DNA from 3 places in the Arsenophonus nasoniae genome. Region 1 is predicted to be linked to each of the others. Evidence: predicted binding sites of a transcription regulator. Region 1 holds the regulator's gene; each other region holds the start of a gene.

Region 1 (4,299 bases):
CATATCCGCCCTTCAACAAAAGCCCAATTTGGTGATTACCAAGCTAATGGTGTCATGTCAGCTGCTAAAAAAATCGGTATTCCTCCACGTCAGTTAGCGGAAAAAATGCTACCGCTACTGAAGCTGGAAAATATTGCCAGTAAAGTTGAAATTGCGGGACCGGGTTTTATTAATATTTTTCTTGATAAGCAATGGATAGCAAAACAGATTGAACTTACCTTACAACATGAAAAATTGGCTATTAATAGCGTTACGCCACAAACCATTATTATTGACTATTCGGCCCCCAATGTCGCAAAACAGATGCATGTTGGCCATTTACGTTCTACCATCATTGGCGATGCTGTCGCTCGCACATTAGAGTTTTTAGGTCATAAAGTAATTCGTGCTAACCATATCGGCGATTGGGGCACCCAGTTTGGTATGCTAATTGCGTATCTGGAAAAAGTTCAGCAAGAGAATGCTACCAATATGGCCTTAGCGGATCTGGAAACTTTCTATCGTGAAGCTAAAAAACATTATGATGAAGATGAAAATTTTGCTGAATTGGCACGTAATTACGTGGTTAAACTGCAGTCTGGTGATGAATATTGTCGTAAAATGTGGCACAAATTGGTTGATATTACCATGGCGCAAAATCAACAAACCTATCAGCGTTTAAATGTCACGCTGACTGAAGACGATGTGATGGGTGAAAGCTTATATAATAATATGCTGCCTGATATTGTCGCTGATTTAACGGCTAAAGGGTTAGCTGTTGAAAGTGATGGCGCTATGGTTGTCTATTTGGATGAATTTAAAAATAAAGATGGCGATGCCATGGGGGTGATCATCCAGAAAAAAGATGGTGGCTATCTCTATACGACAACAGATATTGCCTGCGCAAAATATCGTCATGAAATACTTCACGCCGATCGCGTGTTGTATTATACCGATTCACGACAACACCAACATCTCATGCAAGCTTGGGCTATTGTACGTAAAGCCGGCTATATTCCTGATACAATGTCATTAGAGCATCACATGTTTGGTATGATGCTAGGTAAGGATGGTAAACCGTTTAAAACTCGCGCCGGCGGAACTATCCGGCTCGCCGATTTACTTGATGAAGCGATTGAGCGTGCAGCTCATCTTATCCGTCAAAAAAATTCAGCTATGCCAGAAAAAGAGTTACAATCGATTATCCAGGCGGTTGGTATTGGTGCAGTAAAATATGCCGATCTATCGAAAAATCGTACCACTGATTATATTTTTGACTGGGACAATATGTTAGCTTTTGAGGGTAATACCGCGCCTTATATGCAATATGCCTATACCAGAGTGGCCTCAATTTTTAAGCGAGCTAAGATTAATCCGGCAACCTTAACCGCGCCGGTGATATTGGCCAATGAATATGAGCAAGTGCTAGCGATACGTTTATTGCAATTTGAAGAGACAATACTCACTGTTGCTCGCGAAGGTTTACCACATATTATGTGTTCTTATTTATATGATCTGGCTGGTTTATTTTCTAGTTTTTATGAACATTGTCCAATTTTGAATGCAGAAAATGACGCATCAAAACAAAGCCGATTAAAACTGGCGTTACTAACGCAAAAAACCTTAAAAATTGGTCTAGACACATTAGGAATTGAAACGGTAGAAAGAATGTAATCCTTTACTGGCTATAGGCTGCCAATAGCGCAGCCTACTAATTATATTATGCTGCTTAAGCCAAAAATCATTATCGTGGTAGCGATAAAATAGACGGTTAAGCCAACATAATGGTCAGAAAATAAAAGAAACAAATGATACGATCATTAACAATGCAACAATCGCAGTACATAAACCATACTTAAAATCGGTATCCATAACCTCACCTCACTATTCTCACAGCTTTATTCATAAATTCGCTAATGAAAAATCATTTAATGTCATAACATCATACAACAAAAAAACTATTTTTTATTATATCATCAAGGAAATATTGATTAACACTTTTGTTTTTATAACAAATCAGACAAAATGAACAGTTTACTGATAATTTAATTATCAGTGGGTTATTTTTATAGTTTAATGATAGTCGTTTTTAAATAATAGTAATGGATTTGGAAATGGTGCAGGAGTCTTTTTAACATGGCAACAATTAAGGATGTGGCAAATTTGGCGGGGGTTTCAACTACCACCGTATCTCATGTAATTAATAACACCCGTTTTGTTGCCAAAGAGACAAAAACGAGTGTTTGGGCAGCCATTAAAACACTTAATTATTCTCCCAGTGCCGTTGCTCGTAGTTTGAAAGTTAACCATACTAAATCCATTGGTTTACTGGCTACCTCTAATGAAGCCCCTTATTTTGCAGAAGTCATCGAGTCAGTAGAAAACAACTGTTATAGTCAAGGATATACATTAATCCTGTGTAATTCACATAACAACCTCAATAAACAGCAAGCCTATTTACAAATGTTAGCGCAAAAAAGGGTTGATGGTTTATTGGTAATGTGCTCCGAATATCCAAAACAACTACTCCAGATGTTAGAGGAATACCGTAATATTCCAATGGTTGTGATGGATTGGGGGCAAGCTCATGGTGATTTTACCGATGTCATCATTGATAATGCGGTTTATGGCGGTTATCTTGCCGGGCGTTATCTGATTGAACGCGGGCATCGTGATTTAGGGATTATCTCTGGACCATTAAAACGCAATACTGGCAGTGGCCGGCGGCAAGGCTTTCTCAATGCCATGAAGGAAGCTAACATCCAGCCACTGGATAAATGGATTGTTGAGGGTGATTTCGAGCCAACTTCCGGCTACGACGCGATGAAGCAAATTTTAAATCATCAACCAAGACCGACCGCTATTTTTTGTGGTGGTGACATTATGGCAATGGGGGCTATCTGTGCAGCGAATGAATTAGGCATTCGGGTTCCACAAGATATCTCTATTATTGGCTATGACAATGTTCGCAATGCACGTTTTTTTACGCCAGCACTAACCACCATTCATCAACCTAAAGAACGTTTGGGTCAAATGGCTTTTACTATGCTGCTGGATCGTATTTTTAATAAACGCAAAAATGCGCAAACTATTGAAATACATCCTGAGCTTATTGAACGCCGTTCGGTTGTCGATGGTCCATTTATTGACTACCGCAGATAATCGCTAGATTTAAATTTCTTCAATTAGCTAGCCACTCGGCATTCAGCGTTTCGCTATTACCTAAATAATCAAGTAACCAACTCAAGGTCGGAGAACGTTTTTCTTCATTCCAAATAACACAACACGGACTATCAGGTAAGGGTTGCTTAATCTGTAAAGTTTTTAATTCATTTTTGCGGCAAAGTTGCTCTACCCGATGTTTAGGCGCAAATCCTAAACATAACCCATTTTTTAAACAAGCTAAACCACTTTCCCAATCTGGCACAATAAGCCGTTTTTGGTTATCCAATGCCCAAGTTTCTCGCTTTGGCAAGTAGCGAGAGGTATCTTCTAAACATAAACTCGGATACTGACGTAATTGTTGATCACTAATTAGACCGTTCATTTGTGCTAAAGGATGATTTATGCTGACAACACATGACCAGGGCATAAAGCCCATATCACGAAAACTATATCTATCACCAATCGGGGAGGCGCGAGTGGCACCAATCGCAATATCTACTCGAGCATCGACCAACGACTCCCATACACCATTATAAACTTCCTGTTGAATAAAAAGTTCAATATCAGAAAAGTGACGATAAAAATCTAATATTAATTGCAATATTCTCTCGGGCTTAACAACCCGATCAATAGCAATACTAAATTGTCCATGCCAACCATTGGCAATCTGTTGACACTGATGGCGTGTTTCACGCATTGTTTTGATAATATGGCGCGCATTTTTAACGAAAAATTTACCGGCATCAGTAAGAACAACATCACGATAACGTCGTTCAAACAAAGGAACGGCCAGCCACTCTTCCAGTTGTTTTACGGTATAACTTACTGCAGAGGGAACTCTATGTAACTCAACGGCAGCGGCACTAAAACTGCCCGTTCTTTCAACGGCATCAATCACTTCAAGGGAATACTCTGACCACATAGCCTCTTACCTGTCAAAATATTTGATAACAATATGCAAATAATAACGCTTCACAACAAAAATTCATCTCTTATACAATAAAAAGCGATATTTGATATTATTTAATTTATTGATACCAATATGAATAAAAATAACCCCAATAAACATAATTTTGGCTTTATGCTTTATCTAGCTGGCTTAAGTATGCTCGGTTTTTTGGCCATTGATATGTACTTACCTGCTTTTAGTATAAT
Region 2 (4,299 bases), 510 kb from region 1:
CAAAATTAATCAATTAGAATTGGTTTAAGTATGGATTATATTAGTATACAACGTTGTGATGCCATAGGCATCACATAGTGAGGGATAATGTTAATCTTCATCACTGGCGTAACCTTGTTCAGGAAGTTTACAACCATCTAAGAAAGCTGAATTATTAACCATCACTAATCGACCTTCAACAAACCAATTAATGACTAATGGATAAATACGATGCTCTTGTGTTTGAACGCGCGCAATAATGTCTTGCGGCTGATCTTCAACAAAAATAGGCACTTTAGCTTGTAAAATAATCGGGCCTGCATCCAATTTCTCAGTGACAAAATGAATAGAAGTACCATGCTCTTTATCACCATTTGCCAGCGCTTTACGGTGGGTATTTAATCCAGGATACTTAGGCAATAGAGAAGGATGAATATTAATTATTTTACCTAAATAATGGCTGACAAAGCGTGGTGTGAGAATGCGCATGTAACCCGCCAGTACAATCAGATCTGGCTGATATTGTGCTAGCTCGGTCATGAGTGATGCATCATAAGTCTGGTTATCAACGTAATCCGCTTTTGGCATCACAACCGTTGGGATCGAGGCTTGTTTAGCCCGTTCTAAACCATAGGCCGTCGGATTATCACTGAAAACTGCACTAATTTTTGCGGTAATATTTTGTTTTTGGCAAGCATCAATAATGGCTTGTAAATTGCTGCCGTTGCCAGAAATTAAAACCACGAGATTTTTCATTTGCTGATCGTCACCTGTGGTTCATTCGCCTTGCTCGCGACAATTTTACCAATAAGCCAGGCGTTTTCACCTAGTTGATTGAGCAGTTGTAACGCGTCAGAAACTTCTTCTGCGGCTATTACCATTACCATGCCAACGCCACAATTAAAGGTGCGGTACATTTCATGCGTCGTTACATTACCGGTTTGTTGTAACCAACTAAATATGGCTGGCCATTGCCAGCTCGCACCATCAATTTGTGCTTGGGTATTTGCTGGTAAAACCCGTGGAATATTTTCCCCAAAACCACCACCGGTTATATGGGCAATGGCATGAATATCCAGTTTTTCAATTAACGCTAGAATATTTTTAACATAAATGCGCGTTGGGGCTAACAAGCTTTCTGCCAGTGACTTATTTTCTAGTTGTGTCGTGGTTGGATCTACTTGGCTTAGCTGTAGAATTTTTCTAATTAATGAATAGCCATTGGAATGGGGGCCACTAGAACCTAAAGCAATCAGGGCATCGCCAGCTTTAACTTTGCTACCATCAATAATTTTTGTTTTTTCGACCACACCAACACAAAAACCGGCTATATCATAATCGTCGCCATGATACATACCCGGCATCTCTGCTGTTTCGCCACCGACCAGAGCACAGCCTGATTGTTTACAGCCTGCGGCAATGCTTTTGATCACACTGCTCGCTGTGTCTACATCTAGTTTACCAGTTGCATAATAATCGAGAAAAAATAGGGGCTCCGCACCTTGAACAATCAAATCATTAACACACATGGCAACCAAATCAATGCCAATGGTATCATGGCGTTTTAAGTCCATAGCTAATCGCAGTTTGGTTCCAACACCATCGGTGCCGGAAACTAATATTGGCTCACGATACTTTTGTGGTAAGGCACATAGTGCGCCAAATCCCCCTAATCCTCCCATTACTTCTGGGCGGCGGGTTTCTTTAACTGCCCCTTTAATACGTTCGACCAGTGTATTACCTGCATCGATATTGACACCAGCATCTTTATAGCTGAGAGAAATTTTATCTGTCACAGCAAGCTCCCAAGGCGATTGCATTTAGTAAAATAGATGGAAACGGCATAATTCTACCAGCCTAAGCAAACGTTTGCGAGACTCTTTATTGGTTTTGATAATAAAGTGCAAAAGGGCGTAAAATAAATTTTATATATGGGGAACCTTAATCTAGCAGTGGAAGAGGGCAGAAAAAGGGCTATAATTTGCTAATTTTTTATTTGTAGATAGTTTGTACTGAAGGAGAGTAGCGTGAAAATCGTTGAGGTAAAACACCCGTTAGTTAAACATAAATTGGGTTTATTGCGGGATAAAGATATTAGTACTAAACGTTTTCGTGAATTGGCCTCAGAAGTGGGCAGTCTTTTAACTTATGAAGCAACAGCTAACTTAGAAACCGAGACCATTGCAATCGAAGGTTGGTGTGGTCAGGTAAACATCGAGCAAATTAAAGGAAAAAAAATTACCGTTGTGCCAATTTTACGTGCTGGATTGGGAATGATGGATGGGGTATTGGAAAATATTCCTAGTGCCCGTATAAGTGTTGTGGGTGTTTATCGTGATGAAAAGACATTGGAGCCTATTTCATATTTTCAAAAGCTGGCTTCAAATATTAATGAACGCATGGCATTGGTTGTTGATCCGATGTTGGCCACCGGTGGTTCAATGATTGCTACGATTGATTTACTTAAACAAGCAGGCTGTCAGGTTATCAAAATATTGGTATTAGTTGCCGCTCCCGAGGGTATTAAAGCACTAGAAGCAGCCCACCCCGATGTTGAACTCTATACCGCATCGATTGATGATCATTTGGATGAACATGGTTATATTGTTCCGGGTTTAGGTGATGCGGGCGATAAGATATTTGGTACTAAGTAACTTTTATCGTTTAAGTTATTTTTTATTATTGATGGTCATTGAAAATAAATAAGATTGGCTGCGATACCAATCTTATTAAGCGTGAAAATTATTATTTTAAATTTAATTAGTTAATTTTGGGGCGTTTTTTTCGCTCTATTTTTATCCAACCAACGTTTTAGCCCTTCATAATTTTTATTTAGTTCGATGTTGGCATTTTCTATTGTCAGTTTATTGGGATCAAAAATAAACTCTTGTGCTATGTAATTAAAATCATAGCCGGAAGCGGGATTAGAATACAAACTGTAATAGAATAGTTTAGCTTGTTTGTCTGCTTTTATTACTGGTTCAATAAACTGAATAAAATTATGATCCTCTTCATTAAATTTTACAAAATCTGCTAGATTGGCTGCTAACTCTTTAGTTAAGCTAGCACGTTCATCATTGTCAATAAATTTATGCGTGGCAATAATATGTTCAGCTAATTGGTCTGGATTATTCGTTTTGAAGCTGCTTGAACGGCTATTAAAATTTGAAATATAGTTACAGGTTCTAATTTGATAGAGATAATCTAAGTAGTTCCTTAAATAAAGCGATGCATTATCTAATGAATTAGTCGGCGCCCATTTTGATTGATCACGGATATTAGTTATTATTGTGGTAACGAAATTTGTCGGTGAAGCGGCCAGTTTTTTGGCATTTGTGTCTCTATCATTATTTTCATTCCATTGATTATCATCTTGGATGGCTTTTTCTTTTCCGTGACCAAATATTTCAGCACAACCTAATAAATGACTAATATTTTCACTACTATATTTTGATATATCAATAGAATTATCGATACTATTAAATTTATTTGTATTTATCATAAAGATTCCTTTAATTAAAATAATTAATTTAGTTTAATTAGTGTTTAAAATGAATTTTATAGCCATTAGATTAATATAAATCTTAACAATTTTATTTTGCTAAATTAGCTAATATAACTTAATTAGTTATATTATTATTTAGATTTAATACACTATATAATTTATAAAAGCGTGATAAAAAATCATTTTCATTATCTATCTTATGATATAAATAATAAAATATATTAATTAAGGCGATGCAATAATTTGCTATTTTCAACCTTAGTGTTATTTTTTCTAACCAATCAAAAAGTAGGGTAAATTTAACCTGAATAATACTTTTTATATCTTCAGGTGATAAGTTAAAATCCATAAAATGAAGTGTTAATCTGGCTATCTTATATGACAATAAAATTTGCTTTTTCTTAGTGATTAGTCCAAAGAAATGGTTTTTATATTACCAGAGCTTACTTAATATTTAATACAATTTTCTGTGATGAAATTAAAATATTAACAAGTGGACTTTATTGATCACTTTTGATGAGTAATAATATATCAATAATGAGTTACTGAGAGGATAGTGTTCATGACCCGCCGCGTAATTGGCGTAGCAGAAAGGCCGCCGTTAAGAGAAACGATTCCATTAAGTTTTCAGCATCTGTTTGCTATGTTTGGTGCGACAGTATTAGTCCCTATTTTATTTAACATCAATCCTGCAACCGTTTTATTGTTTAATGGTATTGGTACATTGCTCTATTTGGTTATTTGTCGGGGGCGTATTCCTGCTTATCTGGGCTCAAGCTTTGCGTTTATTTCGCCAGTTTTATTGTTATTACCCC
Region 3 (4,299 bases), 1.7 Mb from region 1:
CAAAGTGGTAAGCGCCATCCCGAAGGTTAAGCTACCTACTTCTTTTGCAACCCACTCCCATGGTGTGACGGGCGGTGTGTACAAGGCCCGGGAACGTATTCACCGCGACATGCTGATCCGCGATTACTAGCGATTCCGACTTCATGGAGTCGAGTTGCAGACTCCAATCCGGACTTCGACGTACTTTCTGAGTTCCGCTTCCCCTCGCAGGCTCGCCTCTCTCTGTATACGCCATTGTAGCACGTGTGTAGCCCTACTCGTAAGGGCCATGATGACTTGACGTCATCCCCACCTTCCTCCGGTTTATCACCGGCAGTCTCCTTTGAGTTCCCGACCGTATCGCTGGCAACAAAGGATAAGGGTTGCGCTCGTTGCGGGACTTAACCCAACATTTCACAACACGAGCTGACGACAGCCATGCAGCACCTGTCTCAAAGTTCCCGAAGGCACGCCTCTATCTCTAAAAGCTTCTCTGGATGTCAAGAGTAGGTAAGGTTCTTCGCGTTGCATCGAATTAAACCACATGCTCCACCGCTTGTGCGGGCCCCCGTCAATTCATTTGAGTTTTAACCTTGCGGCCGTACTCCCCAGGCGGTCGATTTAACGCGTTAGCTCCGGAGGCCACAGTTCTTGACCACAACCTCCAAATCGACATCGTTTACAGCGTGGACTACCAGGGTATCTAATCCTGTTTGCTCCCCACGCTTTCGCACATGAGCGTCAGTCTTTGTCCAGGGGGCCGCCTTCGCCACCGGTATTCCTCCACATCTCTACGCATTTCACCGCTACACATGGAATTCTACCCCCCTCTACAAGACTCTAGCTAACCAGTCTTGAATGCCATTCCCAGGTTAAGCCCGGGGATTTCACATCCAACTTAATTAACCGCCTGCGTGCCCTTTACGCCCAGTAATTCCGATTAACGCTCGCACCCTCCGTATTACCGCGGCTGCTGGCACGGAGTTAGCCGGTGCTTCTTCTGTCGCTAACGTCAATTGCTGCTTATTAACCTTAACACCTTCCTCACGACTGAAAGTACTTTACAACCCGAAGGCCTTCTTCATACACGCGGCATGGCTGCATCAGGCTTGCGCCCATTGTGCAATATTCCCCACTGCTGCCTCCCGTAGGAGTCTGGGCCGTGTCTCAGTCCCAGTGTGGCTGATCATCCTCTCAGACCAGCTAGAGATCGTCGCCTAGGTGAGCCTTTACCCCACCTACTAGCTAATCTCATATGGGTTCATCCGAAGGTGTGAGGCCAGAAGGTCCCCCACTTTGCTCCTTAGAGATTATGCGGTATTAGCCACCGTTTCCAGTGGTTATCCCCCGCCTTCGGCCAGATCCCCATACCTTACTCACCCGTCCGCCGCTCGCCGGCAAGAAAGCAGCTTTCCCGCTGCCGCTCGACTTGCATGTGTTAGGCCTGCCGCCAGCGTTCAATCTGAGCCATGATCAAACTCTTCAATTAAAAGTTTGATGCTCAAAGAATGTTTTACTGGCCGTAACGCTTTTTTTGCCACTTTGTCGGCCTTTTATCGCCTTCTCCGTCGGCTAAAATAACGTTACTGCTTATTAGTTCATATATGAATTAACTGTTTGTCACTCTTTAAGACTTAATCTTCAAATAGTTTTTGATGATGTCTTGCGAGTGCCCACACAGATTGTCTGATTAATTGTTAAAGAGCGTGCGACTGGAGTCGCGAGGGGGCGTATACTACGCTTTTCACCTGTAAAGTCAAGTAGTTATTTCTACTTTTCTTTACCCTGCGTCGCTAAAATCCACTTCAAGTGATTGGTTCTATACTGACTCAGTGGGGGCGCATTATAGGGAGTTTTACGCGGCTAGCAAGCTTATTTTGCATAATTTTGTTTATTTGATCAATTAAACAGCAAAGCGTTATATTATACCGAATTATTAACAGAGTTATCCACAAAAATAAAATGATAAAAAATTTAGCGAAATACGCAAACGTTTGCGTTACAATTGAGTTTGCAACAAAAAATATTTAATTAAAAGCCGTTATTCTCGAATATCATTTGTAATTGCAAATAGCCATAAAATTTAATCAATGTGTTAAAACATTTTATTATTCCAAGGGATCTATTTCATGCCACAACTCCGCCCTATTCAGCGTGCTCTACTGAGTGTTTCTGACAAAGAAGATATTGTTGAATTTGCCAAAGCTTTATCTCAACGTAAAGTTGAACTTATCTCTACCGGCGGTACAGCTAAATTATTGCTAGCGGCCGGATTAACTGTTATAGAGGTTTCCGATTATACAGGATGGCCAGAAATGATGGCCGGCCGCGTCAAGACACTTCATCCAAAAGTACATGGCGGTATTCTCGGTCGGCGCGGGCAAGATGATGAAATAATGCGACAACATCATATTACGCCAATTGATATGGTTGTTGTTAATCTTTACCCTTTTGCTGAAACGGTTGCAAAGCCAGATTGTACGCTGGAAAATGCCATTGAGAACATTGATATTGGTGGGCCAACCATGATCCGTTCGGCCGCCAAAAATCATAAAGATGTCGCTATTGTGGTTAATAGTCAGGATTATTCCAAGATCATCGAAGAGATGGATAATCATCAAAATTCGCTAACTGATATGTTTCGCTTTGACTTGGCAGTTAAAGCTTTTGAACATACTGCAGCTTATGATGGAATGATTGCTAACTATTTTGGTAAGTTAGTACCTTCTTATTATGGCGAGCTCAACCAGCCTTCAGGTAAATTTCCTCGTACATTAAACCTGAATTTTATTAAGCAGCAGGATATGCGTTACGGCGAAAATAGTCATCAAGCTGCTGCTTTTTATATAGAAGAAAATAGAGTCGAGGCCTCTATCTCTACAGCAAGACAGCTACAAGGCAAATCGCTTTCTTATAATAATATTGCTGATACTGATGCAGCCTTGGAGTGCGTAAAAAGTTTTACCAAACCTGCTTGTGTCATAGTCAAACACGCGAATCCTTGCGGCGTTGCAATTAGTACCGATATCTGTACCGCTTACGATCATGCTTTTAAGACTGATCCAACCTCTGCATTTGGTGGTATTATTGCATTTAATCGTGAATTAGATGCAAATACGGCTAAAACTATTATTGAGCGCCAATTTGTTGAAGTCATTATTGCCCCCGCTGTTAATGACGCTGCCTTAACAATACTTGCAAGCAAGCCGAATGTGCGTGTTCTAGCATGTGGTCAATGGCATTTTGCTGTTGCAAGTTTAGATTTCAAACGCGTAAATGGCGGTTTACTGGTGCAAGATCGCGATCTAGGCATAATTACCAAAGCTTCGCTGCGTGTCGTTTCCAAACGTCAGCCAAGTGAACAAGAGATAGAAAATGCGCTGTTTTGTTGGCAAGTGGCAAAATTTGTAAAATCCAATGCGATTGTTTATGCCAAAAATAATATGACAATTGGTATTGGTGCTGGACAAATGAGCCGTGTTTATTCAGCAAAAATCGCAGCATTAAAAGCGCAGGATGAAAGTTTGGATCTTGTAGGATGTGCAATGGCATCTGATGCTTTCTTTCCATTTCGAGATGGTATTGATGCCGCCGCTACAGCTGGCATAACCTGTGTTATCCAACCAGGTGGTTCAATTCGTGACGATGAAATCATTGCCGCAGCTAATGAACATGATATCGCGATGATTTTTACTGATATGCGCCATTTCCGCCACTAATCTAGAGAGCAATGACATGAATATTTTAATTATTGGCAATGGTGGTCGTGAGCATACTTTAGCATGGAAAGCAGCACAATCACCTCTCGCTGACAAGGTTTATGTGGCACCCGGTAATGCCGGCACTGCTCTAGAAAAAAAACTAACCAATATTAATATTTCAGTAACCGATATTGCAGGGTTAGTCGATTTTGCCAAAAATAATAATATTGGTTTAACGATCGTTGGACCAGAAATCCCCTTAATTCTCGGCGTTGTTGATGCTTTTCAAGATGCTGGTTTAACGATCTTTGGTCCCAGTCAAAATGCAGCACAATTAGAAGGCTCTAAAGCTTTTACGAAAGATTTTCTTACTCGCCATCATATTCCAACCGCCGCTTACCAGAATTTTACTGAGGTTGAACCGGCTCTAGCCTACTTAGACAAAATAGGTGCCCCGATTGTTATTAAAGCGGATGGGCTAGCCGCGGGTAAAGGCGTCGTTGTTGCTATGACCTTAGAAGAAGCAAAAAATGCTGTTCAAGACATGCTTGCCGGTAACACCTTTGGCCAGGCAGGTCATCGTATTGTTATTGAGGAATTTCTTGACGGCGAAGAAGCC

The links. The regulator PurR, encoded in region 1, represses purine synthesis genes. The targets are predictions, from matches to a motif close to CANGCAAACGTTTGCNTG.
Region 2: a site for PurR is predicted at 1,838-1,855, ahead of purM (phosphoribosylformylglycinamidine cyclo-ligase). Genes of this name have one in related genera too.
Region 3: a site for PurR is predicted at 1,963-1,980, ahead of purH (bifunctional phosphoribosylaminoimidazolecarboxamide formyltransferase/IMP cyclohydrolase). Genes of this name have one in related genera too.

What each region holds. Positions count from the first base shown of each region.
Region 1 covers NZ_CP038613.1:1,660,883-1,665,181, reverse strand. Annotated here, with positions in the region: gene argS (arginine--tRNA ligase) at 1-1,653, shown strand, start outside; gene purR (HTH-type transcriptional repressor PurR) at 2,116-3,141, shown strand; gene punR (DNA-binding transcriptional activator PunR) at 3,161-4,066, opposite strand; gene punC (purine nucleoside transporter PunC) at 4,187-4,299, shown strand, end outside.
Region 2 covers NZ_CP038613.1:2,166,958-2,171,256, reverse strand. Annotated here, with positions in the region: gene purN (phosphoribosylglycinamide formyltransferase) at 91-735, opposite strand; gene purM (phosphoribosylformylglycinamidine cyclo-ligase) at 732-1,775, opposite strand; gene upp (uracil phosphoribosyltransferase) at 2,007-2,633, shown strand; gene ArsFIN_RS10935 (hypothetical protein) at 2,744-3,481, opposite strand; gene uraA (uracil permease) at 4,047-4,299, shown strand, end outside.
Region 3 covers NZ_CP038613.1:3,801,818-3,806,116, forward strand. Annotated here, with positions in the region: rRNA gene ArsFIN_RS19215 (16S ribosomal RNA) at 1-1,468, opposite strand, end outside; gene purH (bifunctional phosphoribosylaminoimidazolecarboxamide formyltransferase/IMP cyclohydrolase) at 2,109-3,698, shown strand; gene purD (phosphoribosylamine--glycine ligase) at 3,715-4,299, shown strand, end outside.